Regions from separate parts of the Mycobacterium sp. 94-17 genome, predicted to be linked through region 2. Evidence: predicted binding sites of a transcription regulator. Region 2 holds the regulator's gene; the other holds the start of a gene.
What was found. Region 2 encodes HspR, which represses chaperone genes until heat shock. Its sites were predicted from a motif close to ANNTGAGTNNNNNNNACTCANNT; they were not measured.

Region 1: lon (endopeptidase La) is a predicted target of HspR. The motif match lies at 9,297-9,319, and genes of this name have one in related genera.

What each region holds. Positions count from the first base shown of each region.
Region 1 covers NZ_JAPIYN010000009.1:116,534-131,573, reverse strand. Annotated here, with positions in the region: gene OQ789_RS12980 (acetyl-CoA acetyltransferase) at 1-1,235, shown strand, start outside; gene OQ789_RS12975 (NAD-dependent epimerase/dehydratase family protein) at 1,356-3,449, shown strand; gene OQ789_RS12970 (NAD(P)/FAD-dependent oxidoreductase) at 3,454-4,686, opposite strand; partial or broken gene OQ789_RS12965 (DUF72 domain-containing protein) at 4,735-5,449, opposite strand; gene OQ789_RS12960 (endonuclease) at 5,457-6,083, opposite strand; gene OQ789_RS12955 (TfoX/Sxy family protein) at 6,213-6,545, opposite strand; gene OQ789_RS12950 (nitroreductase family deazaflavin-dependent oxidoreductase) at 6,545-6,922, opposite strand; gene lon (endopeptidase La) at 6,956-9,283, opposite strand; gene OQ789_RS12940 (alpha-hydroxy acid oxidase) at 9,442-10,680, opposite strand; gene OQ789_RS12935 (DUF1810 domain-containing protein) at 10,699-11,136, shown strand; gene OQ789_RS12930 (alpha-amylase family protein) at 11,133-12,476, opposite strand; gene OQ789_RS12925 (alkyl hydroperoxide reductase) at 12,497-13,033, opposite strand; gene OQ789_RS12920 (peroxiredoxin) at 13,090-13,677, opposite strand; gene OQ789_RS12915 (hydrogen peroxide-inducible genes activator) at 13,780-14,715, shown strand; gene OQ789_RS12910 (hypothetical protein) at 14,742-15,040, shown strand, end outside.
Region 2 covers NZ_JAPIYN010000003.1:73,480-88,519, forward strand. Annotated here, with positions in the region: gene OQ789_RS05020 (sugar porter family MFS transporter) at 119-1,510, shown strand; gene OQ789_RS05025 (DUF1345 domain-containing protein) at 1,677-2,318, shown strand; gene OQ789_RS05030 (hypothetical protein) at 2,442-3,104, shown strand; gene OQ789_RS05035 (hypothetical protein) at 3,117-3,704, opposite strand; gene OQ789_RS05040 (amidohydrolase family protein) at 3,855-4,805, opposite strand; gene OQ789_RS05045 (LysR family transcriptional regulator) at 4,969-5,916, shown strand; gene dnaK (molecular chaperone DnaK) at 6,044-7,921, shown strand; gene grpE (nucleotide exchange factor GrpE) at 7,918-8,574, shown strand; gene dnaJ (molecular chaperone DnaJ) at 8,615-9,784, shown strand; gene OQ789_RS05065 (heat shock protein transcriptional repressor HspR) at 9,784-10,170, shown strand; gene OQ789_RS05070 (aldose 1-epimerase) at 10,202-11,092, opposite strand; gene OQ789_RS05075 (FAD-binding oxidoreductase) at 11,095-12,276, opposite strand; gene OQ789_RS05080 (DUF3060 domain-containing protein) at 12,309-12,704, opposite strand; gene clpB (ATP-dependent chaperone ClpB) at 12,838-15,040, shown strand, end outside.

The DNA.
Region 1 (15,040 bases), on a different contig from region 2:
ACAGCCCCGTCGGCGGCAACGTGCCGCAGTCGCTGGTCAACCAGGCCTGCCTGGACATCCAGCGGGGCCATGTCCGGGCTGTGCTGCTGGCCGGCGCCGAAACCTGGCGCACCCGGCGGGGACTGCGGGCCCGGGGCGGCAGGCTGGCGTGGACCGAGCAGGACGCGTCGGTCCCGATGGCCGAGGTCAGCGGCGACGACGTCCCGATGGCCGGCGACGCCGAGATCAGGATCTCCCTGGACCGTCCGGCCTACGTCTACCCGATGTTCGAGGAGGCGCTTCGGGTCGCGAACGGCGAGTCGATCGACGATCACCTCAAGCGCATCGGCGCGCTGTGGGCACGGTTCAACGCCGTGGCCGTGGACAATCCAAACGCCTGGATCCACACGCCGCTGGACGCCGACGACATCAGCCGGCCGGGCCCGCAGAACCGGATGATCAGCTGGCCGTACACCAAGCTGATGAACTCGAACAACATGGTCGACCAGGGCGCGGCGCTGGTGCTGACCTCGGTCGGGGAGGCGACGCGGCTGGGCGTCCCGCCGCAGCGATGGGTGTTCCCGCACGCGGGCACCGACGCCCACGACACCCCGTCCATCGCCGAGCGCCACGAACTGCACCGCTCGACGGCGATCCGGATCGCCGGTGCGCGGGCGCTGGAACTGGCCGGCCTGGGGATCGACGACATCGATTACGTCGACCTGTATTCCTGTTTCCCGTCCGCCGTTCAGGTTGCCGCGGCCGAGCTCGGCCTGAGCCTCGGCGATCCCCGGCGCCCGCTGACGGTGACCGGTGGGCTTACGTTCGCGGGCGGGCCGTGGAGCAACTACGTCATGCATTCGATTGCCACGATGGCGGAGTTGCTGGTGGCGAATCCCGGCCGGCGCGGGCTGATCACCGCCAACGGCGGCTACCTGACCAAACACAGCTTCGGGGTCTACAGCACCGAGCCGCCGGCCGAATTCCGGTGGGAGGACACCCAGGCCGCCGTCGATCGGGAGCCGACGACGCGCGCCGTGGTGGGGTGGGCGGGCAACGGCACCGTCGAGGCCTGGACGACGCCGTTCGATCGCGACGGCAGACCCGAGAAGGCCTTTCTGGCGGTGCGCACGCCCGATGGCGCTCGTGCGCTGGCCGTAGTCACCGATGGCGCCGGGGCGCAGGCGTCCGTGCGTGACGACATCGGTGGCGCCACGGTTGCCGTCGCCGCGGACGGCAGCGCGACGCTGCGCTAGCGTCGGCCCAGCTCATTACGAGAGGTCACCGAAGCGTTACCAGGCATTCGGTCGCGTGGCCCGTGCCTATTTGCCTATTGTTGAGTGTTGGGTGTTGACGGTCGGGGGAGGTGAGCCCAGGTGCACATCCTGGTTACCGACGCCACCGGCGCACTCGGCCGGCTGGTCGCCGGGCAGCTCGCCGCTGCTGGCCACACCGTCACGGGCATTGCTGAGCTTGCCCATCCGTGCCTGGACCGCAACGTCAGCTTTGTTTGCGCGCCGCTGCGCGACCGGGTGCTGCGCGAGCTGACCGACGAAGCCGATGCCGTCATCCACCTGGCCCCCATCGACCCCACCGCTCCCGGCAGCGCGGGCATGGACGGCCTGGCGCGCGTCACCGATGCCGCCGCGCGCTCCGGTTCCCGGCTGCTGTTCGTGTCGCAGGCCGCCGGCCGGCCCGAGCTGTATCGGCCGGCCGAGGACCTGGTTTCCTCGAGCTGGGGGCCCAGCGTGGTCGTCCGCATAGCGCCACCGGTGGGTCGTCAACTGGACTGGATGGTGTGCCGCACGGTGGCCACCCTGGCGCGCGCCAAGGTATCGGCGCAGCCCATGCGCGTGCTGCATCTCGATGACCTGATGCGATTCCTGGTCGCGGCGCTCAACACCGACCGCACCGGCGCCGTCGACCTCGCCAGCCCGGACACCGTCAACCTGGTCACCGCGTGGCGGGTGTTGCGAGCCACCGACCCGCGGTCAAGGCCGCACCGGGTGCGCAGCTGGGCGCAGCTGATTCCGGATATGAATGTTACTGCAGCACAAGAGGATTGGTTGTTCGAGTTCGGCTGGCACGCGCTCGACGCGGTCGCCGACACCGCGCGCGGGCTGGCCGGCCGCCGACTCGACACCGCAGGCGCGACCAACCATGGCGGCCGGCTCGCGCTGCCGGTCGAGGTGCTGGCACACCCACCCTGGCCGGCCGACGACGCGCACAGCGCGGCACCGGAAGGCATCGAGGGCGAGTTCGACGACCAGATCGATGCACGCTTTCCCGTCTTCAGCGGCTCCGCCCTCGACGTGGCGCTGCCCGGACCGCTCACCCCGATCACACTGGACGTCCAGCTCAGCGGGCTGCGCGCCGCCGGCCGCGTGCTGGGTCAGGCGCTCGCGCTGGGCGGCGTGGTCGACGGGGAATGGGACAGCAGGGCCATCGCGGTGTTCGGTCATCGTCCCTACGTCGGGGTGTCGGTCAACATGGTCGCCGCCTCGCAGCTGCCCGGGTGGGACCAGGAGGCCGTCGTCCGCGACGCGCTGGTGGGCCGGCCGCACGTCGGAGACCCGCTGCCGTTCGGTGAGCCGGCGTTGGCGGTCGGGGCGCTCGGCTCGGTCGCCAAGGCGGTGGCCGCGGGACGATCGGTGGCGCTGCTGCGCCACCTGCGCGCCGACACCCGCGCGTACGCCGCCGCCGCGACCGCCGAGCACCTGGACGCCGCCCAATTGACGTTGCTGCCCGAGGCGGCGCTGGAAGTTCGGCTGCGGCTGCTGCGTGACCGCATTCATCAAGGCTGGATCCTCAACGCGCTGTGGTTGATCGACGCGGGCATCAGCGCCGCGGCGCCGGTGCGAGGCCAGACGCGCCGCAGTGTTCCCGGGGTGGGCATGATCACCGACAGCGACCTCGTCGCCGCGGAAATCGCCGAGTTGGCGGCCGCGCTGCGGGCCGACCCGCCGCTGTGCGCGCTGGCGGCGGAGGGCAACCTCGCCAGCATTCGCGCGTTGTCGCCGAAGACAGCCAACCTGCTCGACGCCGCCGTCGCGCGGATCGGCCACCGCGGCCCGGGGGAGGCCGAGTTCGCCCGCCCGACCTTCGCCGACGACCCGACGATGTTGCTGATCGCCGCCGCGCAGCCCGCGCCGGTGCTCACGCGGGACGAGCGGTCGGCCGCGGGTGCGTCGCGGGAGGTGGCCCACGACACCACGATGCGGTTCACGCACGAGTTCCGAATGACGTTGCGCGCCTTGGGATATCTGCGTGTCGAGGCGGATCTGATCGACGACGTCGACGACATGTACTACTTGACGTGCAACGAACTGGTCACCCTACCCGGCGATGCGCGGCTGCGGATCAAGCGCCGCCGCACCGAACGGGAACGGTTACAGGTGCAATGCCCGCCCGACGTCATCGACGGCGCGTGGGCTCCGGTGCGGCGCAGCGCCGACGAGCACACCGTCTGACGACTCAGCCGAGCAGACCGGCCAGCGGCGACTGCCGATCGCACAACGTGTCGACGTCGACCGGGGCCCGGGACCGGATCAGCGCTTTGACATCGTCGAGCACGTCCCAGACATTGACGTTCATTCCGGCCAGCACCCGGTCGTCGGCGTCGAGCCAGAACGCGATGAATTCACGCCCCGCGACGTCACCGCGGAACACCACCCGCGCGAAGCCGGGCGCGTACCCGACGTATTCCATGCCGAGGTCGTACTGATCGGTGAAGAAGTACGGCAGCTCCGCGTATTCGCCTGGGGTGCCGAGCATCCCGGCCACCGCCACCGCCGGCTGCTTGAGCGCATTGGCCCAGTGCTCGGTGCGGATCCGGGTGCCCAGGAGCGGGTGTTCGGCCGCGGCGATGTCGCCGACGGCGTAGATGTCGGGGTCGCTGGTGCGCAACGAGGCATCGACCAGCACCCCGCCGTCGCCCGTGGCCAGGCCGGCCTGTTCGGCGAGTTCGGTGTTCGGCTTGGCGCCGACGGCCACCAGCACGGCGTCGGCCGCGATCGTCGCCCCGTCGCGAGTCCGCAGACCTCTCGCCGCTCGGTCCTGTCGGGTGATCTCCTCGACCTGGGTCTCGAGTCGCAGATCCACGCCGTGCTCGCGATGCAGGGCGGCGAATATTTCGCCGACCGATTCCCCCAGGGCGGCCTGCAGCGGTTGTCTGGCCGCCTCGACCACGGTGACCTCGACGCCGCGCTGACGGGCCGCGGCGGCCACTTCCAGCCCGATCCACCCGGCACCCACGACGGCCAGCGAATCCCCTTCGGTGAGAACGGATTTCAACGCCACCGCGTCTTCGTAGGTGCGCAGATAGTGGACCCCGCCGGATTCCGAGCCCGGGATCGGCGGACGGCGCGAGGCCGAGCCGGTCGCCAGTAGCAGTTTGTCGTAACCGATGGTGGTGCCGTCGGCAAGCCCCACGGTGTGGCCGGCGGCGTCCAGGGTGGTGACCGGGGTGCTCAACCGTAGGTCGACGTTGTTGTCCCGGTACCAGCCTGAGTTCTGCACCGTGAAATCGGTCAGCGACTTCTTGCCCGCCAGATACTCCTTCGACAGCGGGGGCCGCTCGTAGGGCAGCCGCTCCTCATCGGCGAATACGGTGATATGCCCGCCGAAGCTGTTGTCCCGCAGCGCTTCTACGGCCTTGGCCGCCGCGAGTCCGCCGCCGACGATGACGAAGCTGGTCGAGCCGGCCATGATGGGTGCCCCGTTCTTCCTCGAAGATTCCAGCCTACTCGTGCGGGCTCAACGCAGGAGCTTGCGCAAGGCCAGGGCGTTGCGGACCGCATGGCCGCCGAGGTCATTGTTGAAATACATCCACACGTCGATCCCGTCGCTGTCCCACTGGCCGATCCGGTCGGCCCAGCGGCGCAGGTCGTTCTCGGAATAGGACCCGGCGTAATCGGCTTGTGGATCCGGGCCGTGCATGCGGATGTACACCAGGTCGGTGGTCGCCCGGGGGATGCACTGCAGGCCGAGTCCGCTGGTCACCACATAGGCGGCGCGCCGGCGTTCCAGCAACTCGAACACGGCGGGGTCATTCCACGACGGGTGCCGCAATTCGACGGCGACGCGGATCGATTCGGGCATGAGGGTCAGAAACGAATCCAGGCGGGCGTCGTCGCGCTCCTGTTCTGGGTGCAACTGCACGAGCAGCACCCCGCGCCGATCACCGAGCAGCCGCCACCAACGTTCGAACCGTTCGATCCACGGCTCGGGTGAGGCAAGCCGGCGGTAGTGCGTCAATCCGCGATGTGCCTTGACTGACATGGTGCAGCCCTCCGGCAGCTGCCGGCGCCAGCCCGTGAAGGTCGAATCCCGGGGCCATCGGTAGAAACTCGCGTTCAGCTCGACGGTGTCGAACACCTCCAGGTAGCACGCCAGCCGGCGTGCCGGGCGGGTACAGCACGTTCGTCCAGTGGTGGTACGACCACCCCGATGTACCGATGCGTATCGTCACAGGTCGCTCAGCCGGCCACCCGCGCACGCATATCGTCATCCAGCGACACCCTGATCAGTGCGGCGGCTAGCCGCGCATTAGCCGGCGGCGCAAGCGATCCCAGCTTGGCCGGTTGGGCGGGCAATCCCAGTCGCTTGGCGGTGGCGGTGGCGCGGCCATCGAAGTACGGCCGCACCCACATCCACACGTCTTGAACCTCGCGCAGGTAGATGTCGGCGCCGGTGTCGCCGATTCCCTTGAACTCCTTGAGCATTCGTTTGGCCGCCGTCGGGTTGTGCCGGCTGCGATCGGCCAGCCGGCGTAGATCATCGGAGTATTCGTCGCGAACGCGCTCGGCCATCTCGGCGAGCCGGGTCGCAGAGCTCTCGTCGTAGCGCACGTAGTGCGCCCGCCCGAACGCGTCGATCATGGTGCGGCGGTCGGCCTCCCGCACGGCTTTGGGTGTCCGCAGGCCGGCTTTGAACAGTTCCCGCGCGGCGGCCATGGCGATGTCGGCGTCGATCGGCTTGCTGGCCAGCATGCACAGGACCAGCAGCTGAAACAGTGGCATAGGCGTGTCGCGCATCGTGATGCGCGCCTGCGCCGCGTAGGTGGTACCGGCGACGTCGAGCAGTCTTCGCACCCGCTTGTCCATGGGCACCCGCGTACCCACGCCCCTCGGGAGCAAACCCGGACGCAATGGGTGGCGGATGCGCTCACCGTGGCGGCCGGCCCAGGGTGACTGGCATTCGCCTAAAACCTCACCGTGTAACGCGCGCGCCGGTCATTTGGGCGGCAGGCTGCGCGCGTGGTCCACACCGCGCTGCACCCAGCCCTGTAACTGTCGTTTGGTGGCGATGCCGGCGGAGTCCACTCGAAGCCACCCGCGAACGTCGCGGCCGCCCATCACCATGGGGTGGACGTGCGCGCGCTGCAGCAATGCGTCGAGGTCGTCCGCCGGGATCCGCACCAACATCCCGCCCTGGCCGCTGGCGGCCACCGATATGTTCCCGTTGATCAGGAAGGCCAGACCGCCGAACATGCGCTTCTCCTCGACACCGGGCTCGGTGCCGAGGAGCTCGCGGATCCGGTTCGCCAGGTCCTCGTCGTAAGCCATCAGTCCAGATCGACGCGGACCGTCAGCAGGTCGCTGCCCATCAGGCGCACCACGGCGCTGTTCATTCGCGGCAGCTTGCCCAGGCGCTGCGCGGCGTCGTCGTCGGGCAACAGGTGAGCGGTCCCGTTACGCCACCGGCCGCCGACCCGCACCCGGACAGCCGGGTTGGCCTTGATGTTGCGGACGTAGTCCGAGTGTTCACCGTGTTCGGAGACCATCCAGAACTGGTTGTCCACGACGCGCCCGCCCACCGCGGTACGGCGCGGTTGCCCGCTCTTGCGGCCGATGGTCTCGAGCATGGTCACCGGCAACTGACGACCGATCGGATTGACGACGAACCGTTGCACGCGATGGACGAGCCGCCTCTTCAGAGTCACGGTTCCATTTAACGCCGCGCACGCCGGCCGCGCTCAGGCAGCTTTCCCGGCCGTGGTCTCTGAGGGCTCGAGCGCCTGCGCGACGATCTCGGCGACGTCGGTCATGGGTTTGACCGTCAGCGTCTCGAGCACCTCGGCCGGCACGTCGTCCAGGTCGGGCTCGTTGCGCGCCGGGATGAAAACCGTTGACAGGCCGGCGCGTTGGGCGGCAAGCAGTTTCTGCTTGACCCCACCGATCGGCAACACCCGGCCGTTCAGCGTGACCTCGCCGGTCATACCGACGTCGGAGCGCACCTGGCGCCCGGTGGCCATCGACACCAGCGCGGTCACCATCGTGACACCGGCCGACGGACCGTCCTTGGGCACCGCGCCGGCCGGCACGTGCACGTGGATGCGCCGGTCCAACGCCTTGGGGTCGACACCCAGTTCGACGGCGTGCGAGCGGACGTAGGACAGCGCGATCTGCGCCGATTCCTTCATCACGTCGCCCAGCTGACCGGTGAGCTGCAAGGACCCATCACCTGGCTTATCTGATCCAGCCGCGCCCGCTTCGATGTAGAGCACATCGCCGCCCAGTCCGGTGACGGCCAGGCCGGTGGCCACCCCGGGCACCGCGGTGCGTTCGGCCGACTCGGGAGTGAACCGGGGACGACCCAAGTACCCGACCAGATCGGGCTCGTCGATCGTCACCGGATCCTGCGCGATCTTGGTGGTCACCTTGCGCAGCGCCTTGGCCAGCAGCCGCTCCAACTGCCGAACCCCCGGCTCTCGGGTGTAGTCGGCGGCGATCTTGCGCAGCGCGGCGTCGGTGACCGTGACCTCGTCGTCGCCCAGCGCCGCGCGCTCGCGCTGCCTCGGCAGCAGGTAGTCGCGGGCGATGGCCACCTTGTCGTCCTCGGTGTAGCCGTCGATGGTCACCAGCTCCATGCGGTCCAGCAACGCCGACGGGATGTTCTCGATCACGTTGGCGGTGGCCAGGAACATCACATCGGACAGGTCCAGGTCCATATCCAGGTAGTGGTCGCGGAACGTGTGGTTCTGCGCCGGGTCGAGCACCTCCAGCAGCGCCGCACTCGGGTCGCCGCGATAGTCGGAGCCGACCTTGTCGATCTCATCAAGCAGCACAACGGGATTCATCGATCCCGCTTCACCGATCGCACGCACGATCCGGCCCGGCAACGCACCCACATAGGTGCGCCGGTGCCCGCGGATCTCGGCCTCGTCGCGCACACCGCCCAGAGCGACGCGCACGAACTTGCGGCCCAGCGCGCGGGCCACGCTCTCACCCAGCGAGGTCTTGCCCACGCCCGGCGGACCGGCCAGCACCATCACCGCGCCGGAGCCCCGGCCGCCGACGACCTGCAGGCTGCGCTGGGCGCGGCGGGCCCGCACGGCCAGATACTCGACGATGCGGTCCTTCACGTCGTCCAGACCGTGGTGGTCGGCGTCCAGGATCTCCCGGGCGGCGCCCAGGTCCGTCGAGTCCTCCGTCCGCACGTTCCATGGCAACTCCAGCACGGTGTCCAGCCAGGTGCGGATCCACCCGCTTTCCGGGCTCTGGTCGCCGGCGCGTTCCAGTTTGCCGACCTCGCGCAGCGCGGCCTCGCGCACCTTCTCGGGCAGTTCGGCGGCCTCGACCCGGGCCCGATAGTCGTCAGACCCGTCGGGTTCACCCTCGCCCAGTTCCTTGCGGATGGCAGCGAGCTGTTGGCGCAGCAGGAACTCCTTCTGCGTCTTCTCCATGCCGTCGCGCACGTCCTCGGCGATCTTGTCGTTGACCTCGACCTCGGCCAAATGCGCGCCGGTCCAGTCGATCAGCACGCGCAACCGTTCGGCGACATCGACGGTCTCCAGCAGCCGGCGCTTCTGCACATCGGTCAGATAGGACGCGTAGCCGGACGTGTCCGCCAGGGCGGACGGGTCGGTCAGGCTGTTGACGTAGTCGACGATCTGCCACGCCTCGCGGCGCTGCAGCATGGCCAGCAGCAGCTTCTTGTACTCGGCCGTCAGCGCTTTGATTTCGTCGGTCGTCTCGGTCTCGGGGACCTCGGTCACCTCGACCCACAGCGCCGCGCCGGGTCCGGACGCTCCGGCGCCGATCTGGGCCCGCCGCTCGCCGCGCACCACCGCGGCCGTGCCGCCCCCGGCGATACGCCCGACCTGCAGGATTTTCGCGATGACGCCGTGCGACGGGTAGCGGTCCTCGAGGCGCGGAGCGATCAACAGCTGCCCGGATTCGCTCGCCTGAGCGGCGTCGATCGCCGCGCGGGCGGCGTCGTCCAGGGCGATCGGCACCACCATCCCCGGCAGCACGATGGTGTCGGTGACAAACAGCACCGGCACAGACTTGGCTTCAGCCATCAAGTCCTCCAAAAGTTGAGTCTGATGCGCTTAACCCACCCGGGCGCCGCTTTGTTCCCGGGATACCCGGGTTAGCCGAGTGTGCGGCCAGCTTCACATTGGGCCACGAGTGTGCGGCGAGCGTCACACTCGTGACGAACGGCGCTGTTGAGCGCGCGTCATGAATCGATGGGCGCCAGCCGCTGCAGCTGCGTGACGTGCCGGGGCGACAGCTCTTCGAGACAGGTGACGCCGAGCAGCGCCATGGTGCGCAGGATCCCGCCGGCGAGGACGTCGATGGCGCGGCTCACCCCGGCCTCCCCGCCGGCCATCAGGCCGTACAGGTACGCCCGCCCGACGAGCGTGCAGCGGGCCCCCAGCGCTATCGCGGCGACGATGTCGGCGCCCGACATGATGCCGGTGTCGACCAGGATCTCGGTGTGCTTCCCGAGCTCGCGCGCGACAGTGGGCAGCAGATGAAAGGGCACCGGGGCCCGGTCTAGTTGGCGCCCACCATGATTGGACAACACGATGCCGTCGACACCGCGGTCGACGACGGCGCGCGCATCCTCGAGCGTCTGGATCCCCTTCACCACCAGCTTCCCGGGCCACTGCGCCTTGATCCACTCCAGGTCGTCGAAGGTGAGGCTGGGATCGAACATCGTGCTCAGGTACTCGGCGACAGTGCCCGGCCAGCGATCCAGCGACGCGAATGCCAGCGGCTCGGTGGTCAGCAGGTCGAACCACCATTTCGGGTGCGGCACGGCGTCGAGCACGGTGCGCAGCGTCAGGGTCGGCGGGATCGTCATGCCGTTGCGGTTGTCGCGGAGCCGGGCACCGGAGACCGGAACGTCGACGGTGGCCAGCAAGGTGTCGAAGCCCGCGGCGGCGGCGCGCCGCACCAGCGCCATCGAGCGCTCGCGATCCCGCCACATGTAGAGCTGGAACCACTTGCGGCCCTGGGGAACGGCGGCAACCAGGTCTTCGATCGCGCAGGTGCCCAGGGTGGACAGAGAGAACGGGATGCCCGCCTTGGCCGCCGCCTGCGCGCCGGCGATCTCGCCTTCGGTGTGCATCAACCGAGTGAAGCCGGTGGGGGCGATTCCGAACGGCAGGGCCACCGGCTGGCCCAGCACGTTCCAGCCCGCGGTGACATTGCTGACGTCACGCAGGATCGTCGGATGAAACTCGATGTCGCGGAACGCTTGTCGCGCGCGTGCGATGGACAGCTCGTCTTCGGCGGCGCCGTCGGTGTAGTCGAACGCCGCCCTGGGGGTGCGGCGCTTGGCGATGGCGCGCAGATCCTCGATGCTGTGGGCCGCGTCGAGGCGGCGCTGAGTCGCGTTGAACCGGGGCCGCTTGAAGTGCATCAGCGGTGCGAGATCGCGGACTTTGGGCACTCGCCGTCGAACTGCCATGTATGCAACCGTAGTCATATGCAATCGGCAGGCGACCCCTTCGATCTCAAACGTTTTGTGCAGGCGCAGGAACCGGTGTACGCCGATGTCGTCGACGAACTGCGCGCCGGACGCAAGCGCAGCCACTGGATATGGTTCGTCTTTCCGCAGCTGCGCGGGCTGGGCGGCAGCGCCATGGCGGCCCGTTTCGGCATCGACTCGCTCGACGAAGCCGCCGCATATCTGCAGCACGAGCTCCTGGGCCCGCGGCTGCGTGAGTGCGCGCGGCTGGTCACCGCGGTGCAGGGGCGATCGGTCGGCCAGATCTTCGGCTCGCCGGACGATCTCAAGCTGTGCTCGTCGATGACGCTGTTCGCCCGCGCCACCGAGGACAACCAGGACTTCATCGCGGTGCTGGACAAGTACTACGACGGCCGCCAGGACCCGCTGACGTTGCAGCGGCTGACGACGCCTTAGGCCGGGCTCAGGATCCGCCAGCCCCCGGCCTCGACGGTGACCGTGTCGACGACGTGCTGCGGCGGGGCCGCCGATCCGCCGATCACCACTGCGCGGGCGGTGCCCAGCTCCGGCAGCGAGACACGCAGTGGCTCGTCGTCGATGTTGAGCACCACCAGCAGGGCATCGTCGCCGTTGCGCGTCTCGTACACGTAATGCCGGTTTTGCAGCAGCCGTGCGGTGGTGACTGCCGCGTGCAGCCACGGGTAGCGGCGCCGCAGGCCGATCAGATACTGGTGCAGCCGCCAGGTCTCGACGCCGGCGTCGTCGAGTGACACTGGGGGAGAACCGAACTCGGGTCGTACCGCGTCGTCGCCGCCGTACCGTTCTTCCTTGACGCCCCGGAACCCCAGCTCGTCGCCGGCGTACACGCTGGGCACCCCGCCGACAGTCAGCAGCAGCACCAGCGCATGGGCCACGCGCTCGGGCGCGCCCAGTCGGCTGGCGATGCGGGTGACGTCGTGGTTGCCGACGAACGTCAGCGGCGCGAAGGCGGTCAAGAAGTCGTTGTGGCGCTGCAGCGCCCAATCCAGTTCGAAGAAGTTGCCGTCGTTGAGGCTGCTCCAGATCGCCTTCCACAGCTCGTACTGCGTGGCGGAGTCGAAGGTGGCCTCCCGAACGACCGCGGCGTAGTCGCCGTGGATGAGTTCGCCGACGAACCAGGCGTCCGGGTGACGTTCCCGTACCCTGGGCAAGGTCACGGCCCAGAAGCGTTGCGGCACTGCGTAAGCCGCATCGAGGCGCCAGCCGTCGGCGCCGCGCCCCAACCAGTGCGCCATCACGTCGACGACGTAGTCGGCGACCTCGGGGTTGTCGTGGTTGAGGGTGATCAGCCCGGAGTGTCCTTCGAAGGTGTCGAAGCGGCCGCGACGTCCACGAAACCAGCGCGCGGCGGCGTCGTCATGGGCCGCGTCGCGGTAGCGTGCAAAATCCTGCCCGACGTGATTGAACACCCCGTCGAGCAGGACCCGCAGCCCGCGGCGATGCGCCTCGGCCACGAGGTGGTCGAAGTCGGCGTCGTCACCCAGCCGGGGATCGATGCGGTAGTGGTCGGTCGTGTCGTAACCGTGTGTGCGCGAGGCGAATACCGGACCCAGCGCAATGCCCGATGCCCCGAGTTCGATGGCATGCTCGAGCCAGTCGACGAGCCGCCGCAACCGGTGCTCATCCGGTTGCGGCGGCTCGTGCGACTGCTGCTCGTCGGGGTCGGCCGTGGGGAATGCTCCCACGAACCCCAGCGGGTAGACCTGCCACCAGATCGCGTGCCGAACCCAGGCGGGTTCGGTCACGGCGCTATTCACGGCGCTGGTCACCAAGGCGTTCAGCCGACGGTTGCCAGCGCCTGGGAGGCGATGAGCGCTTGTGCCACACCGGAAATGATCGCCGCGGCCTTCAGCGCCTCCTGGATGGTTTCCCGGCTGACCCCGGCTTCACGCAACGTGTGCTCGTGAGCGGCCACGCAGTCGGGACATCCGTTGATCGACGAGACCGCGAATGACCACAGCTCGAAATTCGCCTTCTCGACACCGGGGTTGGCGATGATGTTCATCCGCAGCCCCGCGCGCAGGTCGTCGTACTTCCCGTCCAAAAAGCCACGGCCACGGTAGAACACGTTGTTCATGCCCATGATCGACGCGGCCCCGAGGGCCGCGTTGTACGCGTCGGCGGACAGGACGTCGGCCGCCTCGGCGCCAATCTCGGCGAGCACCTGCGTGTTCCGGGTCGCCGCGGCGCCCGCCAGCAGGGTGCCCCACAGCTGCTCCTCGTTGAGCTCGGTCGTGCGCGTGATCGAGCCGAGGTTGAGCTTGAGGTCCTTGGCGTACTCCGGCAGCGCTTCTTTGAGGTTTTCTACGCTCATCTCGCCTCCTTGTCAGACCTTATGCGATGTCAGACCTTATGCGATCAGGCCCGGAATCAGGCCGACTGCTTGAGCAGTTCGGCGGCGTCCAGCGTGGGATCGCCCTTGCGCCAGTTGCACGCGCACAACTCGTCGGACTGCAGTGCGTCCAGGACGCGCAGCACTTCCTCGACGTTGCGGCCCACGGAACCCGCGGTGACCGAGACGAACTGGATCTCGTTGTTCGGGTCGACGAGGAAGGTCGCTCGGTCCGCCACGCCGTCCGCGTTGAGCACACCGGTACCCAAGCTCAGCTCCCGCTTGATGTCCGAGAGCATCGGGAAGGGCAGCTTCTTCAGGTCCTCGTGCTGTGCACGCCAATTGAAGTGCACGAACTCGCTGTCGATCGACACGCCTAGCACCTGCGCGTCGCGATCTTCGAATTCGTCGTTGAGCTTGCCGAAGGCGGCAATCTCGGTCGGGCACACGAAGGTGAAGTCCTTCGGCCAGAAGAACACCACGCGCCACTTACCCGCGTGGTCCTCGTTGGTGATTGTGGTGAAGTAGTCCCCAGGCTGCTTGGCGTCGACCTTGGACAGATCGCCCGCGATCAGCGCAGTGAGCTCGTAGGCGGGGAACTGGTCGCCGATGGTCAGCAGAGGCATATCGCTCCTTGTCTGGATTCGTTCAAGATTAGGATTTCTTCCACCATGGTGCCGTGCGACCGAGTTGAAGTAAAGGTGATATTTCCCACTAGACTTATCGGTATGTCCGATAAGAGTTATCAACCGACCATCGCCGGCCTGCGCGCCTTCGTCGCGGTTGCCGAGAAGCGTCAATTCAGCAGTGCAGCAACCCTTCTCGGGGTAAGCCAGTCAACGTTGTCGCAGGCGCTGGCGGCGTTGGAAGCCGGGTTGGGCACCCAGCTGGTGGAACGCTCTACCCGGCGCGTCTTTTTGACAACGGAGGGCAGGCAACTGCTGTCGCGCGCCCAGGCCGTCGTCGAAGCGGCGGACGCGTTCAGCGCCGCGGCCGCAGGTTCGTCCGACCCGCTGCGGGCCGGTATGCGGCTGGGTCTGATACCCACGGTGGCGCCCTATGTGCTGCCGACGGTGCTGGCCGGCGTTGCCGAGCAACTGCCGGAGCTGAAGCTGCGGGTGACCGAAGACCAGACCGAACGGCTATTGGCGGTGTTGCGGGAGGGCGCGCTGGACGCGGCCCTGATCGCCCTGCCCGCCGAGGGGTCCGGCCTCACCGCGATCCCGATCTATGACGAGGATTTCGTACTGGTCCTGCCTCCGGACCATCCGTTGGCAGGCAAGCGCCGGGTGCCGGCCACCGCCCTGGCCGACCTGCCGCTGCTGTTGCTGGATGAGGGCCACTGCCTGCGCGACCAGGCACTCGACGTCTGCCATAAGGCGGGTGTGCGAGCGGAGCTGGCCAATACCCGGGCGGCGTCGCTGGCCACCGCCGTGCAATGCGTGACCGGTGGCCTGGGCGTCACGCTCATTCCACAGAGCGCGGTTCCGGTCGAGGCCTCCCGAAGCCGCCTGGGCCTCGCGCAGTTCGCCGCACCCCGCCCGGGCAGGCGGATCGGTTTGGTTTTCCGATCGTCGAGCGGGCGCGACGAGTCCTACCGCCGGCTGGCCGGGCTCATCGGCGAATTGATCAGCAGCCAGCACCCGGTACGGCTGGTGAAGTAACCGCGCGCCGACTGTAGGTTCTGCGTATGGAGAAGGTCATCGCCGTGCTGAGGCGTGCCGAGCCGGATGACGCGTGGTGCGCCCGGCAACGCGGCCACGTCGCCGACGCGTTGCTGCAACTGGGCGTCGCCGGGCTGCAGATGAACGTTCGTGACAGCGCCGTGCGTCATTCGCTGATGACACTGACGACGTTGGATCCGCCGGTGGCCGCGGTGGTGAGCATGTGGACGCAGCAATGCTACGGCGACCAGACGACTGCGGCACTCAGATTTCTCGCCCAGGAATGTGAGCAGCTGGCCGCGTACCTGGTGACCGAATCGGTCCC
Region 2 (15,040 bases):
AGGCCGCGAATGGTGGTCAGGGTTCCGCGACGACGCTCTGACCGCGGCGGGTTGGCTCTCTCGTACGGCAGGGCTGCGCAAGGAGACCGCTGCAGGCGCAGATGCGGCTGACGCGGAAGTGTCGCAGAGCGCCGGGGCGGAAAAGCAACTGACGAGCGCCGTGGTCGTCATTGCGCTCGTTTCGGCGATTTCGGGGATGCTCTACGGCTACGACACCGGCGTCATTTCCTGGGCTTTATTGCAGCTCACCGAGGACTTCAACCTCACCGAGGGCTGGAAGCAGGTGATCGCCGCCAGCATCCTGCTCGGCGCCGTCGTGGGGGCACTGACGTGCAGCTGGCTGTCCGATCGATGCGGACGGCGCGGCACATTGTTGATGCTGGCGGTGGTGTTCATCATCGGTGCACTGTGGTGCGCCGACGCGCCCGATGCCGTCGTGCTGTCGCTCGGGCGGCTAGTCCTGGGCTTCGCCGTCGGCGGGGCGACGCAGACGGCACCGATGTATGTCGCCGAGCTCTCGCCGCCGGCCTACCGGGGCCGGCTGGTGCTGTGCTTCCAAATTGCCATCGGGGTGGGCCTGCTCGTCGCCACCCTCGTCGGTGTCTCAGACTCGGTCTCCTGGCGAGGGCCGATCGGAATCGCGTCCGTACCCGCCGCGATCATGCTGTGGCTGTTGCTGCGGCTGCCGGAAAGTCCGCGCTGGCTGGTCAAGCATGACGATCGAAACGCTGCACGAGCCGTGCTGAAGCATGTCCGGCCGGAGGGCTACGACGTGGGCGCCGAGCTGGACGAAGCGACCGAACTCGCGCGCGTCGAACGCACTGCCAGCACCCGCGGGTGGAGTGGGTTACGTGAAGCCTGGGTGCGCCCGGCCCTGGTCCTGGGTTGCGGCATCGCGGTGTTCACCCAGCTCAGCGGCATCGAGATGATCATCTACTATTCGCCGACCATATTGACCAACGACGGTGTGTACAGGTCCATGGCGCTGCAGGTGTCGGTGGGCTTGGGTGCGGCGTACCTGGTCGCCCAGCTGGTCGGGTTGGCCATCATCGACCGGGTCGGTCGGCGCCGGCTCACCCTCATCATGGTGCCGGGTGCGGCGATCAGCCTGTTCGTGCTCGGCCTGCTCTTCGTCACCACCGACAGCGGTCACGAAGTGATCCCGTACATCATGATCTGCCTGATCGCCTTCATGCTGTTCAATGGCGGCGGCCTGCAGCTGATGGGCTGGCTGACCGGCTCGGAGACCTATCCGCTTGCGGTGCGACCGGCGGCCACCGCCCTGCAGTCTGCAACGCTGTGGGGGACAAACCTACTCATCACGCTGACGATGCTGTCGCTCATCCACGCGATCGGGACCGGCCCCTCGATGTGGGTCTACGCGTTGTTCAACGTGGCAGCGTGGATCTTCGTATTCTTCCGCATGCCCGACCTCACCGGCAGAAGCCTGGAGGAGATCGAAAACAAGCTGTCCGAGGGGAATTTCCGACCGTCCGACTTCGCGCGCTGACGAATTCTGTTGCGCAGCAGGATGTTCGGGTAGCAGTCCGAAAGCCTCGGCGATCGAGGTCGCCGGGCTGCCCGAATTTCTGATGCAGGCCAGCGGCGACGCACCCGCAAGCTGAAGAACGTAGCTGACGACCCGCGTTGGTGGTTAGGTCAAGGTCGTGGATTCCCTGGTGAAATTGTTTCGAGACACGGGCGCGGTCCGGATATCGGTCTGCGTGGCCCTCGGAGTCGCCGTCGCCGTCGTGGTCGGCAACACGGCCGGTTGGCGTTTCGCACTGGCCGGCTGGATTGTCACCGCCGGCACGTATGTGGTGTGGACGCAGCTCATCCTGCTCGGCATGGATGCCGAGCAGACCTGCCGATGGGCGACGCGGGAGGACCCGACCCGGTGGGTCGCCGACGCGGTCATCCTGTCGGCGAGCGTCGCGAGCCTGGGCGGTGTCGGCTACGTGGTGGCCGCGGGCTCACGCGCGGGCCACGAAGCCCTGGTGGCCGCCGTCTTCGGCATCTTGACCGTCGCCGCCTCCTGGGTCGCCGTGCACACGCTGTTCACCGTGCACTACGCGCGGCTCTACTACTCGGACCAACCGGGCGGCATCAACTTTCACGATCCCGAGCCGCCCCGGTTTCGGGACTTCGCCTACCTCGCCTTCACCGTCGGGATGACCTACCAGGTGTCAGACACCGAGATCGGACTGAGTTCGATCCGGGCGACAGTATTGCGCCACGCGCTGCTGTCCTACCTGCTCGGGGCGGTTGTCCTGGCGGTGACGATCAATCTGATCGCGGGATTGGGCTCCAAGATCTGATCGGCGAAGGCTCGAACGGGGTCCGGCAAGATTCAAAAACGGCTCCCAACGCAAACCCCCGGGTCCTAACCTTCTTGCGGGCGTGAACAGGACCCTGGCTAACGACGAGAAGGAACCGGGACGATGAGTGGCCTTATCAGCCGAGTCGCGGCCAGAGCGTGTGCGGCTGTGGTGGCGATATTCGTCGGCCTGGCCGGGCAGTCGGGCGCCGTGGCGCTGGCCGACACCGCGGGCTCCTACGGCGATCCCGCCAGAGCCGCCCAGTATTGGGCGCCACAGTCATTCGGCAACAACTGTGTATTGATGTCGGTGGCGGGTGTGGTCGGCCAGATCACCGGCCACATGCCCAGCGAGCAGGAGATCGTCGAGGTGGCCAAGAGCACCCCGAGCATCGCCGAACAGGGAAAGCCGGTATATACCGACCCCAGTGGGGACGGGGCCGATACTCGCGATATTGGAGTGTTGTTGGCGCACTACGGTATTCACGCCGTCACCTCCGATGATGCCAAGGGTCAGACAGCGCTGGCGGCCTTGGAGAACGCGCTTGGCTCGCGGCACGCGGTGATGATTGCGGTCAGCTCGGGAACCATCTGGGACGGGGAAAAGCCCAAAGACGGCGACCATGAAGTCGTGGTCACAGGTGTGGATGCCGCCAAGGGCATCGCGCATCTCAATGACAGCGGCGCCGAAGACGGTAGCGACGAGCAGGTGCCCATGACCACCTTCATGCGGGCCTGGCAGGGGGGCGACTTCGAAATGACCGTCACCAGGGAAACGGTGCAATAGCCCTTCAGGCCCCTAGAACGTGTTGACCTTGTCGACGCTGACGAACATGCCGTGCTTGGTCGCCTCGTTGGTGAAGCGGGTGCCGTCCGCGTCGGCGACGATCGTCCAGCCCTGGGCGAGGTAGGTCTTGTAGTCGATGGTGACGGTCGGGATGGCCCCCAGGTTGCCCAGCACCCACTGCACCTTGCCGCCGGTGTTGATGCTGACGCCGTTGGCGTGCTCACCGTCTTGCAGCGGGGAGTTGGTGAACGGCGCCTCGCAGCCGACGGTCTCCTTATTGATCTGGCAGCGCGTCACGCCGGATTTGGTCTCGATGAAGACGTAGCCGTTCTGGTCGGGCGGCAGCGGGATGGCGCCCGCCGGATTGCCTGGGTTCTCCGGCGGGGTGGAGGGGCCCGGCGCGGGGGCGGCGGTGGCCGGCGGTGGTGTGGACCTGGGTGTGGGGAACGACGGTTCGGTGGGTCCCGCCCCGGGCGAGGCGACCGGCCTGCCCCCGATGACGGAGCTGCAGCCGGATGCCAGTTCCGAGCCGGCGACCAGGGCCACGAGCAGCAGCGAACCACCGGCCAGGCTTCGCCGCGCATTCTCCGAAAACCGCACCCGCCGCTCCCCAGACGATTCGAATAGCGGCACTCAGGTTACGCACCGAGAGGCGAAAGTCGCTGCACCGGCGCGGCTATCGATGCAGAGCCGATGGCCCAGGTTTATCGCCGCGTGACCGATCCGTCGGCCCGACTCGGGAGGGCGCCGCTACAGGTCCAACAGCTTTTCGGCGTTGCGGTGGCTGATGGCGGCACGCTCGTCGTCCGACGGCGGCAGACCGTCGAGGAAGGCACGGGCGTCGACCATCGACCCGAACGGGTAGTCGGCCGAGAAGGCCACACGGTCGATCCCCACCTGGGCGACCAGGTTCGCGTACGTCGCACAGTCGTTGAAGTTGGCGAACGTGTAGTGGAAATTCTCCCGCAGATAGGAGCTCACGGGGCGTCGCAGACCGGTCACCTCCGGTGTCAGCTTCGCGTCGAAGCGCGGCAGCATGAACGATGTCGCTTCGCCCATGTGCCCGATGATCATCTGCAGCGACGGGTGACGATCGAACACGCCGCCCAGAATCATGCGCAGTACGTGGGTGGCGGTGTTGATGTGCCACCCCCAGCCCACCGTGGCCAGCGTGAACGTGACGGGCTCGGCGAAACCGGCGTAGCTGGATTCGATGACGCCCGCGGGCGGGATGGTCGGATGCAGATAGATCGGCGCCTGCAGGGCGGCCGCGCGGGCCAGGACGGGCTCGAAGCGGGGGTCGTCCAGGTAGCGGCCCCGGCTGTGCCCGTTGATCACCGCGCCGACGAACCCGAGCCGGTACACCGCCCGCTCGAGTTCGTCGGCCGCCTCATCGGGGGCGCTGATGGGCAGAGTGGCAAAGCCCGCCAACCGATCCGGGTACCGCTGGACCGCCGCCGCGAGCTGGTCGTTGCAGTCGCGCGCAAGCGGAACCGCCTCGTCCGGATCCAGCTGCTCCACCCCGGGCGCGGCCAGCGACAGCACCGCCAGGTCGATCCCGGCCTCGTCCATCGCCGCGATGCGGCCGTCCCCGAGATCGCTGGCCGGTTCCACGATGCCGGGCCGCGACGCCAGCCAGGCGCCCGGGCCGCGCAGGAATTCGGTTGTGGCGTAATGCTCTTCGAGCGCGATGACACGCATCTGAACTATCCTTCGAGGACTCGAGCGGCGGCGTTCCAGTACGGTGGCTCGTCGCGGCGGGTGGCCAGGCGGATGGTTTTGGTGCCACGGTATGCCCACCGGCGCGATCGGTGCCAACGATATCTTCTGATGATTGCCATCACCATCCGCGATACTTGCTGGCATGGAGCTTCGCCATCTCGAGTACTTCCTGGCCGTTGCGGACAGCCGAAGCTTCACCGGAGCGGCCAGGCGGCTGCGCGTCGTGCAGTCGGGGGTATCGGCCACAATCAAAGCGCTCGAACGCGAACTGGGCACCGACCTGTTCGTCCGGGGCCCGGCCGGCGTGGCACTGAGTCCCGCCGGGGAGGCGCTGCGACCCCACGCCCGGACCACCCTCGACGCCGCTCGCGCGGCAAAGGACGCGGTGGGCGCCGCCCGGGGGTCTGTGCGCGGCACCGTCACGGTGGGGACGCTGACCTCGGTCCGCGTCATCGACGTGCCGAGCGTGTTGGCCGAGCTACGCGCCCGTCATCCCGAAGTCGTCGTCCATCTGCGCGCCGCCAGCGCCGGGTCGGCCGGTCTGGCCGCCCAATTGCGCGACGGGGAACTCGACGTCGCTTTCCTGGTATTCACCGGGCCGCCACCGGCCGACCTGCGCACCCGGCTGGTCGCGTCGGTGCCCCTGCCCCTGGTCGTCCCCGCGGAGCACCCGCTGGCCGGGCGCAAGGCGGTGTCGCTGGCCGACCTGGCGGGCATGTCCTTCGTCGACGGGCCGCCGGGCTACGGCAACCGCGCGGTGGTCGACAACGCGTTCGCGGCCGCGGGCGTCGAGCGGACCGTCGCGGTGGAGGTCGCCGACATCGGCACCGCGGCGACCTGCATCCGCAAGGGGCTGGGAATCGGCTTTCTGAGCTGGTCCATTCTCGCGGGCATCGACACCTCGGGGTTGGTCACCGTCCGGATCACCGGGCATGACCTGCAGTGGCGCCTATACGTGGCAACCTCCGCGGCCCGCCAGGCCAGCGCGGCGACCCGGGCGCTGCTCGCGCTCATCGAAGAAGCCACCGACGGCGCCGCGAATTTTTCGCCGACCCCGGGAACAAGGCGGGACGGGTCACCGTTAACATGATCGATAAGTTGAGCGAACCACACTCAATACCGGGTTGACAGCCCGCCGGCCCCAGGGGCAGGCTTGAGCGGGGTTCACTCAGCATAGTGGCACCAAACAGGCTCTACACAATTCAGGAGGAATCACTATGGCTCGTGCGGTCGGTATCGACCTCGGGACCACCAACTCCGTCGTCGCGGTCCTCGAGGGCGGGGACCCAGTCGTCGTCGCGAACTCCGAGGGTTCGCGGACCACGCCGTCTGTCGTCGCCTTCGCGCGCAACGGCGAGGTACTCGTCGGCCAGCCCGCCAAGAACCAGGCGGTCACCAACGTCGACCGGACCATCCGTTCGGTCAAGCGGCACATGGGCACGGACTGGTCCATCGAGATCGACGGCAAGAAATACACCGCTCAGGAGATCAGCGCCCGCGTGCTGATGAAGCTGAAGCGCGACGCCGAGGCGTATCTGGGCGAGGACGTCACAGACGCCGTCGTCACCGTGCCGGCGTACTTCAACGACGCCCAGCGCCAGGCGACCAAGGAAGCCGGCCAGATCGCCGGCCTTAACGTGTTGCGGATCGTCAACGAGCCGACCGCGGCCGCGCTGGCCTACGGTTTGGACAAGGGCGAGAAGGAACAGACCATCCTGGTCTTCGACCTCGGTGGCGGCACGTTCGACGTCTCGCTGCTCGAGATCGGCGAGGGTGTGGTCGAGGTCCGCGCCACCAGTGGTGACAACCACCTCGGTGGGGACGACTGGGACGACCGCGTCGTCGAGTGGCTGGTCGATAAGTTCAAGGGCACCAGCGGAATCGACCTGACCAAGGACAAGATGGCGATGCAGCGGCTGCGTGAGGCCGCCGAGAAGGCCAAGATCGAGCTCTCGAGTTCGCAGAGCACCTCGATCAACCTGCCTTACATCACCGTCGACGCGGACAAGAACCCGCTGTTCCTCGACGAGCAGCTGACCCGCGCCGAATTCCAGCGCATCACACAGGATCTGCTGGACCGCACCCGCAAGCCCTTCCAGTCCGTGATCAAGGACGCCGGCATCTCGGTCTCCGAGATCGACCACGTGGTGCTGGTGGGCGGTTCCACCCGCATGCCCGCGGTGTCCGAACTGGTCAAGGAGATGACCGGGGGCAAGGAGCCCAACAAGGGCGTCAACCCCGACGAGGTGGTGGCCGTTGGTGCCGCGCTGCAGGCGGGTGTCCTCAAGGGTGAGGTGAAAGACGTTCTGCTGCTTGATGTCACACCGCTGAGCCTTGGCATCGAGACCAAGGGTGGCGTGATGACCAAGCTGATCGAACGCAACACCACGATCCCCACCAAGCGGTCGGAGACCTTCACCACGGCCGACGACAACCAGCCGTCGGTGCAGATCCAGGTCTTCCAGGGTGAGCGCGAAATCGCTTCGCACAACAAGCTTCTCGGATCCTTCGAGTTGACCGGCATACCGCCGGCCCCGCGCGGCGTGCCGCAGATCGAGGTCACGTTCGACATCGACGCCAACGGCATCGTGCACGTCACGGCCAAGGACAAGGGCACGGGCAAGGAGAACACGATCAAGATCCAGGAGGGCTCCGGCCTGTCCAAGGAGGAGATCGACCGGATGATCAAGGACGCCGAGGCGCACGCCGAGGAGGACCGGCAGCGTCGCGAAGAGGCCGACGTCCGCAACCAGGCCGAGTCGCTGGTCTACCAGACGGAGAAGTTCGTCGCTGAACAACGTGGTGCAGCGTCCGAGTCCGGGGGGTCCAAGGTTCCCGAGGACACCCTGTCCAAGGTCGACGCGGCGATCGCCGAGGCCAAGACGGCCCTGGACGGCACCGACATCACCGCGATCAAGGCGGCGATGGAGAAGCTGGGCCAGGAATCGCAGGCGCTCGGACAGGCGATCTACGAGGCCACCCAGGCCGCAGGCGAGCAGGCCGCAGGCGCGGCCGACGGCGCGTCCGGGTCCGCGGGATCCGCTGACGACGTCGTGGACGCGGAGGTGGTCGACGACGACCGGGAGTCCAAGTGACGGAAAGCAAACCGCAGGAACAGGTGACGGTCACCGACAAGCGGCGAATCGATCCCGAGACCGGTGAAGTACGGCAGGCCCCTCCCGGCGACACGCCGGGAGGGGCGCCGGCCGCGGAGAACGCCGAAGAGGCCGGCAAGGCCGCGGAGCTGCTCGGTGATCTGCAACGGGTGCAGGCCGACTTCGCCAACTATCGCAAGCGGGCGCTGCGCGACCAGCAGGCCGCGGCCGACCGGGCCAAGGCGGCCGTCGTCAGCCAATTGCTGGGCGTGCTCGACGATCTCGAGCGGGCACGCAAGCACGGCGACCTGGAGTCCGGGCCGCTGAAGTCGGTGGCCGACAAGCTGGAGGGCGCGCTGACCGGCCTCGGCCTGGCGGCGTTCGGCGACGAGGGCGAGGATTTCGACCCGGTGTTGCACGAGGCCGTCCAGCATGAAGGCTCTGGCTCCGAAGGCTCCCGGCCGGTGATCGGGACCGTCATGCGGCAGGGCTACAAGCTGGGCGACCAAGTGTTGCGCCACGCTCTGGTCGGCGTGGTCGATACGGTCGGCGACGAGGGCGGGCAAGCGGCCGTTGTCGATGAGTCCGTCACGGCGGCCGGGGAGACCCGGCCGGCCGAATCGGACGATAACGCCGGCACATCCGGTGAATAGACCACACAATCAGCACAACCAGGTGAGGGGGTGACGCGACGTGGCCCAGCGTGAGTGGGTCGAGAAGGACTTCTATAAGGAGCTGGGCGTCTCCTCTGACGCCAGCCAGAAAGACATCAAGACGGCCTACCGCAAGCTGGCCTCGGATCTGCATCCGGACAAGAACCCGGCCGGAGCCGAACGGTTCAAGGCGGTCTCCGAGGCCTACAGCGTGTTGTCCGACGAGGCCAAGCGCAACGAGTACGACGAAACCCGAAGGCTGTTCGCCGGCGGCGGCTTTGGCGGGCGCCGGTTCGACGGCGGCGGGTTCGGCGGCTTCAACGTCGGCGGCGACGGCGCCGAGTTCAACCTCAACGACCTGTTCGACGCCGCGGGCCGCACCGGCGGCGCCAACATCGGCGACCTGTTCGGCGGGTTGTTCGGGCGGGGTGCGAGTGCCCGTCCCAGCCGGCCGCGGCGCGGCAACGACCTCGAGACCGAAACCCAGCTGGATTTCGTCGAGGCGGCCAAGGGCGTGGCGATGCCGCTGCGGCTGACCAGCCCGGCGCCGTGCACCAACTGCCACGGCAGTGGCGCGCGGCCGGGCACCAGCCCGAAGGTGTGTCCCACCTGCAACGGCTCCGGCGTGATCAACCGCAACCAGGGCGCCTTCGGGTTCTCCGAACCGTGCACCGATTGCCGGGGCAGCGGCTCGATCATCGAGCACCCCTGCGACGAGTGCAAGGGCACCGGCGTCACCACCCGCACCCGCACCATCAACGTGCGGATCCCGCCGGGCGTCGAGGACGGACAACGAATCCGGCTGCCCGGGCAGGGCGAGGCGGGGTTGCGCGGTGCGCCGTCGGGTGACCTGTACGTGACGGTCCATGTGCGCCCGGACAAGGTGTTCGGACGTGACGGCGACGATCTCACGGTGACCGTTCCGGTCAGCTTCACCGAGTTGGCCTTGGGCTCAACCATTTCGGTGCCCACGCTGGATGGCAAGGTCGGTGTCCGGGTGCCCAAGGGCACCGCCGACGGCCGGATCCTGCGGGTGCGCGGGCGTGGTGTGCCCAAGCGCAGCGGCGGTAACGGCGACCTGCTGGTGACCGTAAAGGTGGCCGTACCCTCCAATTTGGAGGGCGCGGCCCAGGAGGCGCTGGAGGCATACGCCGCCGCCGAGCGCGCCAGCGGCTTCGACCCCCGGGCGGGATGGGCGGGTAACCGCTGATGGCCAAGAACCGCAAAGAGGAGGCCCGAACCTTCCTGATCTCGGTGGCCGCCGAGCTGGCGGGCATGCACGCCCAGACATTGCGCACCTACGACCGTCTCGGCCTGGTCAGCCCGAGCCGGACATCCGGTGGGGGACGGCGGTATTCGGAACGCGACGTCGACCTGCTGCGCGAGGTGCAACGGCTCTCTCAGGCCGAGGGAGTCAACCTCGCCGGCATCAAGCGGATCATCGAACTGACAAATCAGGTCGAGGCCCTGCAGTCGCGGCTGAAAGAAATGGCCGAGGAAATCGCGACGATGCGCGCCGGCCAGCGCCGCGATGTGGCGGTGGTGCCCAAGAGCACCGCCGTGGTGGTGTGGCAGCCCCGTAATAACCGCCGATGATATTGCGATCCAGGCGTTTTCGTGACGCTGCTCAGACCCGGATGCAGAATTGCGCCACCGCCGGCTCGCCCGGCGGCGCACATCGATAGCCGCCCCGGCGCAGCGCGTCGGTCGGCGCCGCCATCGGCTCGAAACAGATCAGATCCTCGGCCGGCGGCGCGAAAATCTGCGCAGCCGGATAGCCGCGCTCGAAGTGCACCTCGATACGGCGCCCGCCGCCGGACACCGCGAACGCTGCACCGTCGTCCACCTGGTCGTAGGCGTCGTCGAAAGCTTTGTCGCGCAACGCCTCTTGGCGGTCCGGCTGCAGCTGCGAGTCGCCGGCGGGCAGCCCTTTGTCGTCGAGGCGCAGATGCCGCAACGGCGGTGTCTCTATCACCCAATCGGCGCGCGCAGTATCGGGCAGTCGCAGATAGGGGTGAAACCCGAAGCACAGCGGCACCGCACGGTCGCTCGTCGGGCTGACCGTGGTCATAACCGTCAGCGCCCGGTCGCTGAGCCGGGCCGTCACCGTCAGCACGTGCGGATACGGGAAGCCGGCCAGCAATCGGGGATCGGCGCCGAAATCCACCTGGGCGGTCAGCTCGTTGCCGGTCTGGGCGGTCACCCGCCAGCCGGGGTAGGCGGCCAACACGCCATGAATGGGCAGCCCGTTGGGGTCGGCGCGCACACCGCTTTCTCCCGGCGTCAGGGTCACGGTGACACCCTGGGCGGTATAGGTGTTGTCGCCCAACCGGTTTGCCCACGGATACAGAATCGGGATGCCCATCGTCTTGCCGTCGGTGATGTAGGCGTCCAGGCCGCGGCGCTGGCCCAGCAACTCCACGCCGGCGTCGCGTAGCGACGTGCCGATCATGCCCGCCTCGGGGACGAATTGCGCGACTACCTGCGACGAAGGATCGCTCAGGGTGACGACATTCATGGCTACCTCCATAGCGGGTCGTGCTGAATGCGTTCCGGCGCAGCACCTTTGGCGAGCAAGGCGGCCTTGGTGGCGGCGACCATCGCCGGGCCGCCGCTGACCAGGATCTGCCGGTCGCCCCAGCCGCCGTACTTGGTCACCACGTCGGGCAGCCGCCCGATCTGGTGCACGTGCAGGCCCCGTGGCGGTGTGACGTCGGCGTAGTCCGCGGCCCACGACGGGTCGCTGTTGTACTCCGAGACGGGCGAGACCGACAGCCACGGATTGTGCGAGGCGACCTGCCACAGGGTGGGCAGATCATAGAGTTCGCAGCGGTAGCGGGCGCCGAAGAACAGATGCACCCGCGGGTTGACCGCGTACCGGGACAGGTCCATGATCAGCGCCCGCAGCGGCGCGACGCCGGTGCTGCCGGCAACCATCAGCACGTCGCCGCCGTCGCGGTCGACCCGAAGGCCGCCGTGCGGGCTCGACATCCGCCAGCGGTCGCCGGTGCGGGTTTCGTTGACGATCGCGGTGCTGACCAGGCCGCCGGGCACCAGGCGGACGTGAAACTCGATCCCGCCGCCCGGATCGGCCGGAATGGCGGGGCTCAGATAGCGCCAGCGGCGCGGGCACTGCGGCACGTGCACGTTCACGTACTGGCCGGCGTGGTAGTGCGACGGCTGATCGAGCTGCAGCCGGACAACCGCCAGATCCCGCGACACCCGCCGGTGCGCTATGACGGTGCCGTCCCACCAGGCGGGTCCCTCGTCGGCGTCCGCGGCGCCGCTCATCACCCCGGTGATCAGGTTCAGCGACTGCCTGGCCGCGTCGTCGACGGCGTCGTTCCAGGCCTGACCCAGATGGCTGCGCAGCGTCGCGAACAGGGCGCGCCGCAGCGTCTCGTAATGCCGCGGCAGCACACCGTATTTGCGATGGTCGCGCCCGAGCTGGGCCAGAAAAGCCACCGGCTCCTGCGCGCGCCGCTCCACCAGCTCGCCGTACACCCAGTGCAGCGCATGGCCGAAAGCGAGGCGCTGGGCGCGCATTTCGGGCGGGAACAGATCGCGCACCGAGACGTCGAGGGCGAACCACTGGGTGTAAAAGCGGTGCACGAGCCCACCGGAGTCGCCCACCGAGCCGGAGTCGACCGAGGCGAACGCGTCGCGCAGCACCCGCAGTGCTTCGGTGTCCTCCAGGCTCACGGACCCCGATTCTAGGCTCGGGCGCTACGGGTTCAGCCCTGTCGCACGACGTTGGCGGCGCCGGTGTTGACGACGCGGGGCGAACCCCAGTGGTAGACAACGCTGTTGCCGGTGCCGGACGCGCTTACCGCGTCGGCGCTGTCGACCGTGACGCGGTTGCCGCTGCCGGAGACGCTGACGCTGGTGCAGTGGCCGGTGAGGGTGAGGGTGTTCTGTTTGCCGCTCACCGAGAGGTAGCCGAGGTGGCAGGGGATCGTTTTCGTGGTCCCCGTCCCGCTGACCTGCAGCGTGCCCGACTCCGGGACCGTCGCCTGGCCGCCGGCCAGGCCGGCGTGCAAGCCGACGGCGACCAGGCCCGCAAGCGCCAGTCCCGCAGCCGCGGCGAGGGCGGCGTCGGCCCGGTCGGGATGCTGGCTCGTCTGCGTCATCCGTACGGGGGTACCCCAAAAGACATGGTGCCCAAAACTCGGTAGAGTTGAGCGGAACAGACTCAACCTTGACGGCGTTGAACAACCGGACAAGCATTTTTCTGAACCCTTTCAAAACTGAACGGAGGTCGTCGTGGACTCTTTCAACCCGACCACCAAGACCCAGGCGGCGCTGACCTCGGCGCTGCAGGCGGCCTCGGCCGCCGGCAACCCGGAGATCCGGCCGCTGCACCTGCTGATGGCCTTGCTGACCCAGGCGGACGGCATCGCCGTGCCGCTGCTGCAGGCCGTCGGGGTCGACCCCGCCACCATTCGCGCCGAAACCGAGCGGATGCTGGAGCGGCTGCCGCAGGCCAGCGGCGCCAGCTCGCAACCGCAGCTGTCGCGCGAGTCGCTGGCCGCCGTCACCACCGCGCAGCAACTGGCCACCGAGATGAACGACGAGTACGTCTCGACCGAACATCTGCTTGTAGGCCTGGCCACCGGCGACTCGGACGTCGCCAAACTGCTGACCGGCCACGGCGCCTCGCCCCAGGCCTTGCGCGACGGGTTCGTCAAGGTGCGCGGCAGCGGCCGGGTCACCAGCCCGGAACCCGAGGCGACCTATCAGGCGCTGGAGAAGTACTCCACCGACCTGACCGAGCGGGCCCGCGAGGGCAAGCTCGACCCGGTCATCGGGCGCGACAACGAGATTCGCCGCGTCGTGCAGGTGCTGAGCCGTCGCACCAAGAACAACCCGGTGCTCATCGGTGAGCCCGGCGTCGGCAAGACGGCGATCGTGGAGGGGCTGGCCCAGCGCATCGTCGCCGGCGACGTGCCGGAGAGCCTGCGCGACAAGACCGTCATCAGCCTGGACCTCGGGTCGATGGTGGCGGGCGCGAAGTACCGCGGCGAGTTCGAGGAGCGGCTCAAAGCCGTCCTCGACGACATCAAGAATTCCGCCGGCCAGATCATCACGTTCATCGACGAGCTGCACACCATCGTCGGCGCCGGGGCGACCGGCGAGGGCGCCATGGACGCCGGCAACATGATCAAGCCGATGCTGGCCCGCGGCGAGTTGCGCCTGGTCGGCGCCACCACGCTCGACGAGTACCGCAAGTACATCGAGAAGGACGCCGCACTGGAGCGCCGCTTCCAGCAGGTGCTGGTCGGCGAGCCCTCGGTGGAAGACACCATCGGCATCCTGCGCGGGCTCAAGGACCGCTACGAGGTGCACCACGGCGTGCGCATCACCGACTCCGCGCTGGTCGCCGCGGCGACGCTGTCCGACCGCTACATCACCGCCCGGTTCCTGCCCGACAAGGCGATCGACCTGGTCGACGAGGCCGCCAGCCGGCTGAAGATGGAGATCGACTCCCGGCCCGTCGAGATCGACGAGGTCGAGCGGCTGGTGCGCCGCCTCGAGATCGAAGAGATGGCGCTGGCCAAGGAAGAGGACGAGGCGTCCAAGGAGCGGCTGGACAAGCTGCGCTCCGAGCTGGCCGACCAGAAGGAGAAGCTGGCCGAGCTCACCACCCGCTGGCAGAACGAGAAGAGCGCCATCGACGTCGTGCGCGAGCTCAAGGAACAGCTGGACACGCTGCGCGGGGAGTCCGAGCGTGCCGAGCGCGACGGCGACCTGGCCAAGGCCGCCGAGCTGCGCTACGGGCGCATTCCCGAGGTGGAGAAGAAGCTGGACGCGGCGCTGCCGCATGCCGAGGCTCGCGAGAACGTGATGCTCAAGGAAGAGGTCGGGCCTGACGACATCGCCGACGTCGTGTCGGCGTGGACCGGCATCCCGGCCGGCCGGATGCTCGAAGGCGAGACCGCCAAGCTGCTGCGGATGGAAGAGGAGCTGGGCAAGCGGGTCGTCGGCCAACGCAAGGCCGTGACCGCGGTGTCTGACGCCGTGCGGCGTTCCCGCGCCGGGGTCGCCGACCCTAACCGGCCCACCGGATCGTTCATGTTCCTGGGCCCCACCGGCGTGGGCAAGACCGAGCTGGCCAAGGCGCTGGCCGACTTCCTGTTCGACGACGAGCGCGCGATGGTCCGCATCGATATGAGCGAGTACGGCGAGAAGCACTCGGTGGCCCGGCTGGTCGGCGCGCCCCCCGGCTACATCGGCTACGACCAGGGTGGTCAGCTGACCGAGGCGGTGCGGCGGCGTCCCTACACGGTGATCCTGTTCGACGAGATCGAAAAGGCGCACCCGGACGTGTTCGACGTGCTGCTGCAGGTGCTCGACGAGGGCCGGCTGACCGACGGTCAGGGCCGCACGGTCGACTTCCGCAACACCATCCTGATCCTGACGTCCAACCTGGGGTCGGGCGGCAGCGAGGAGCAGGTGATGGCCGCGG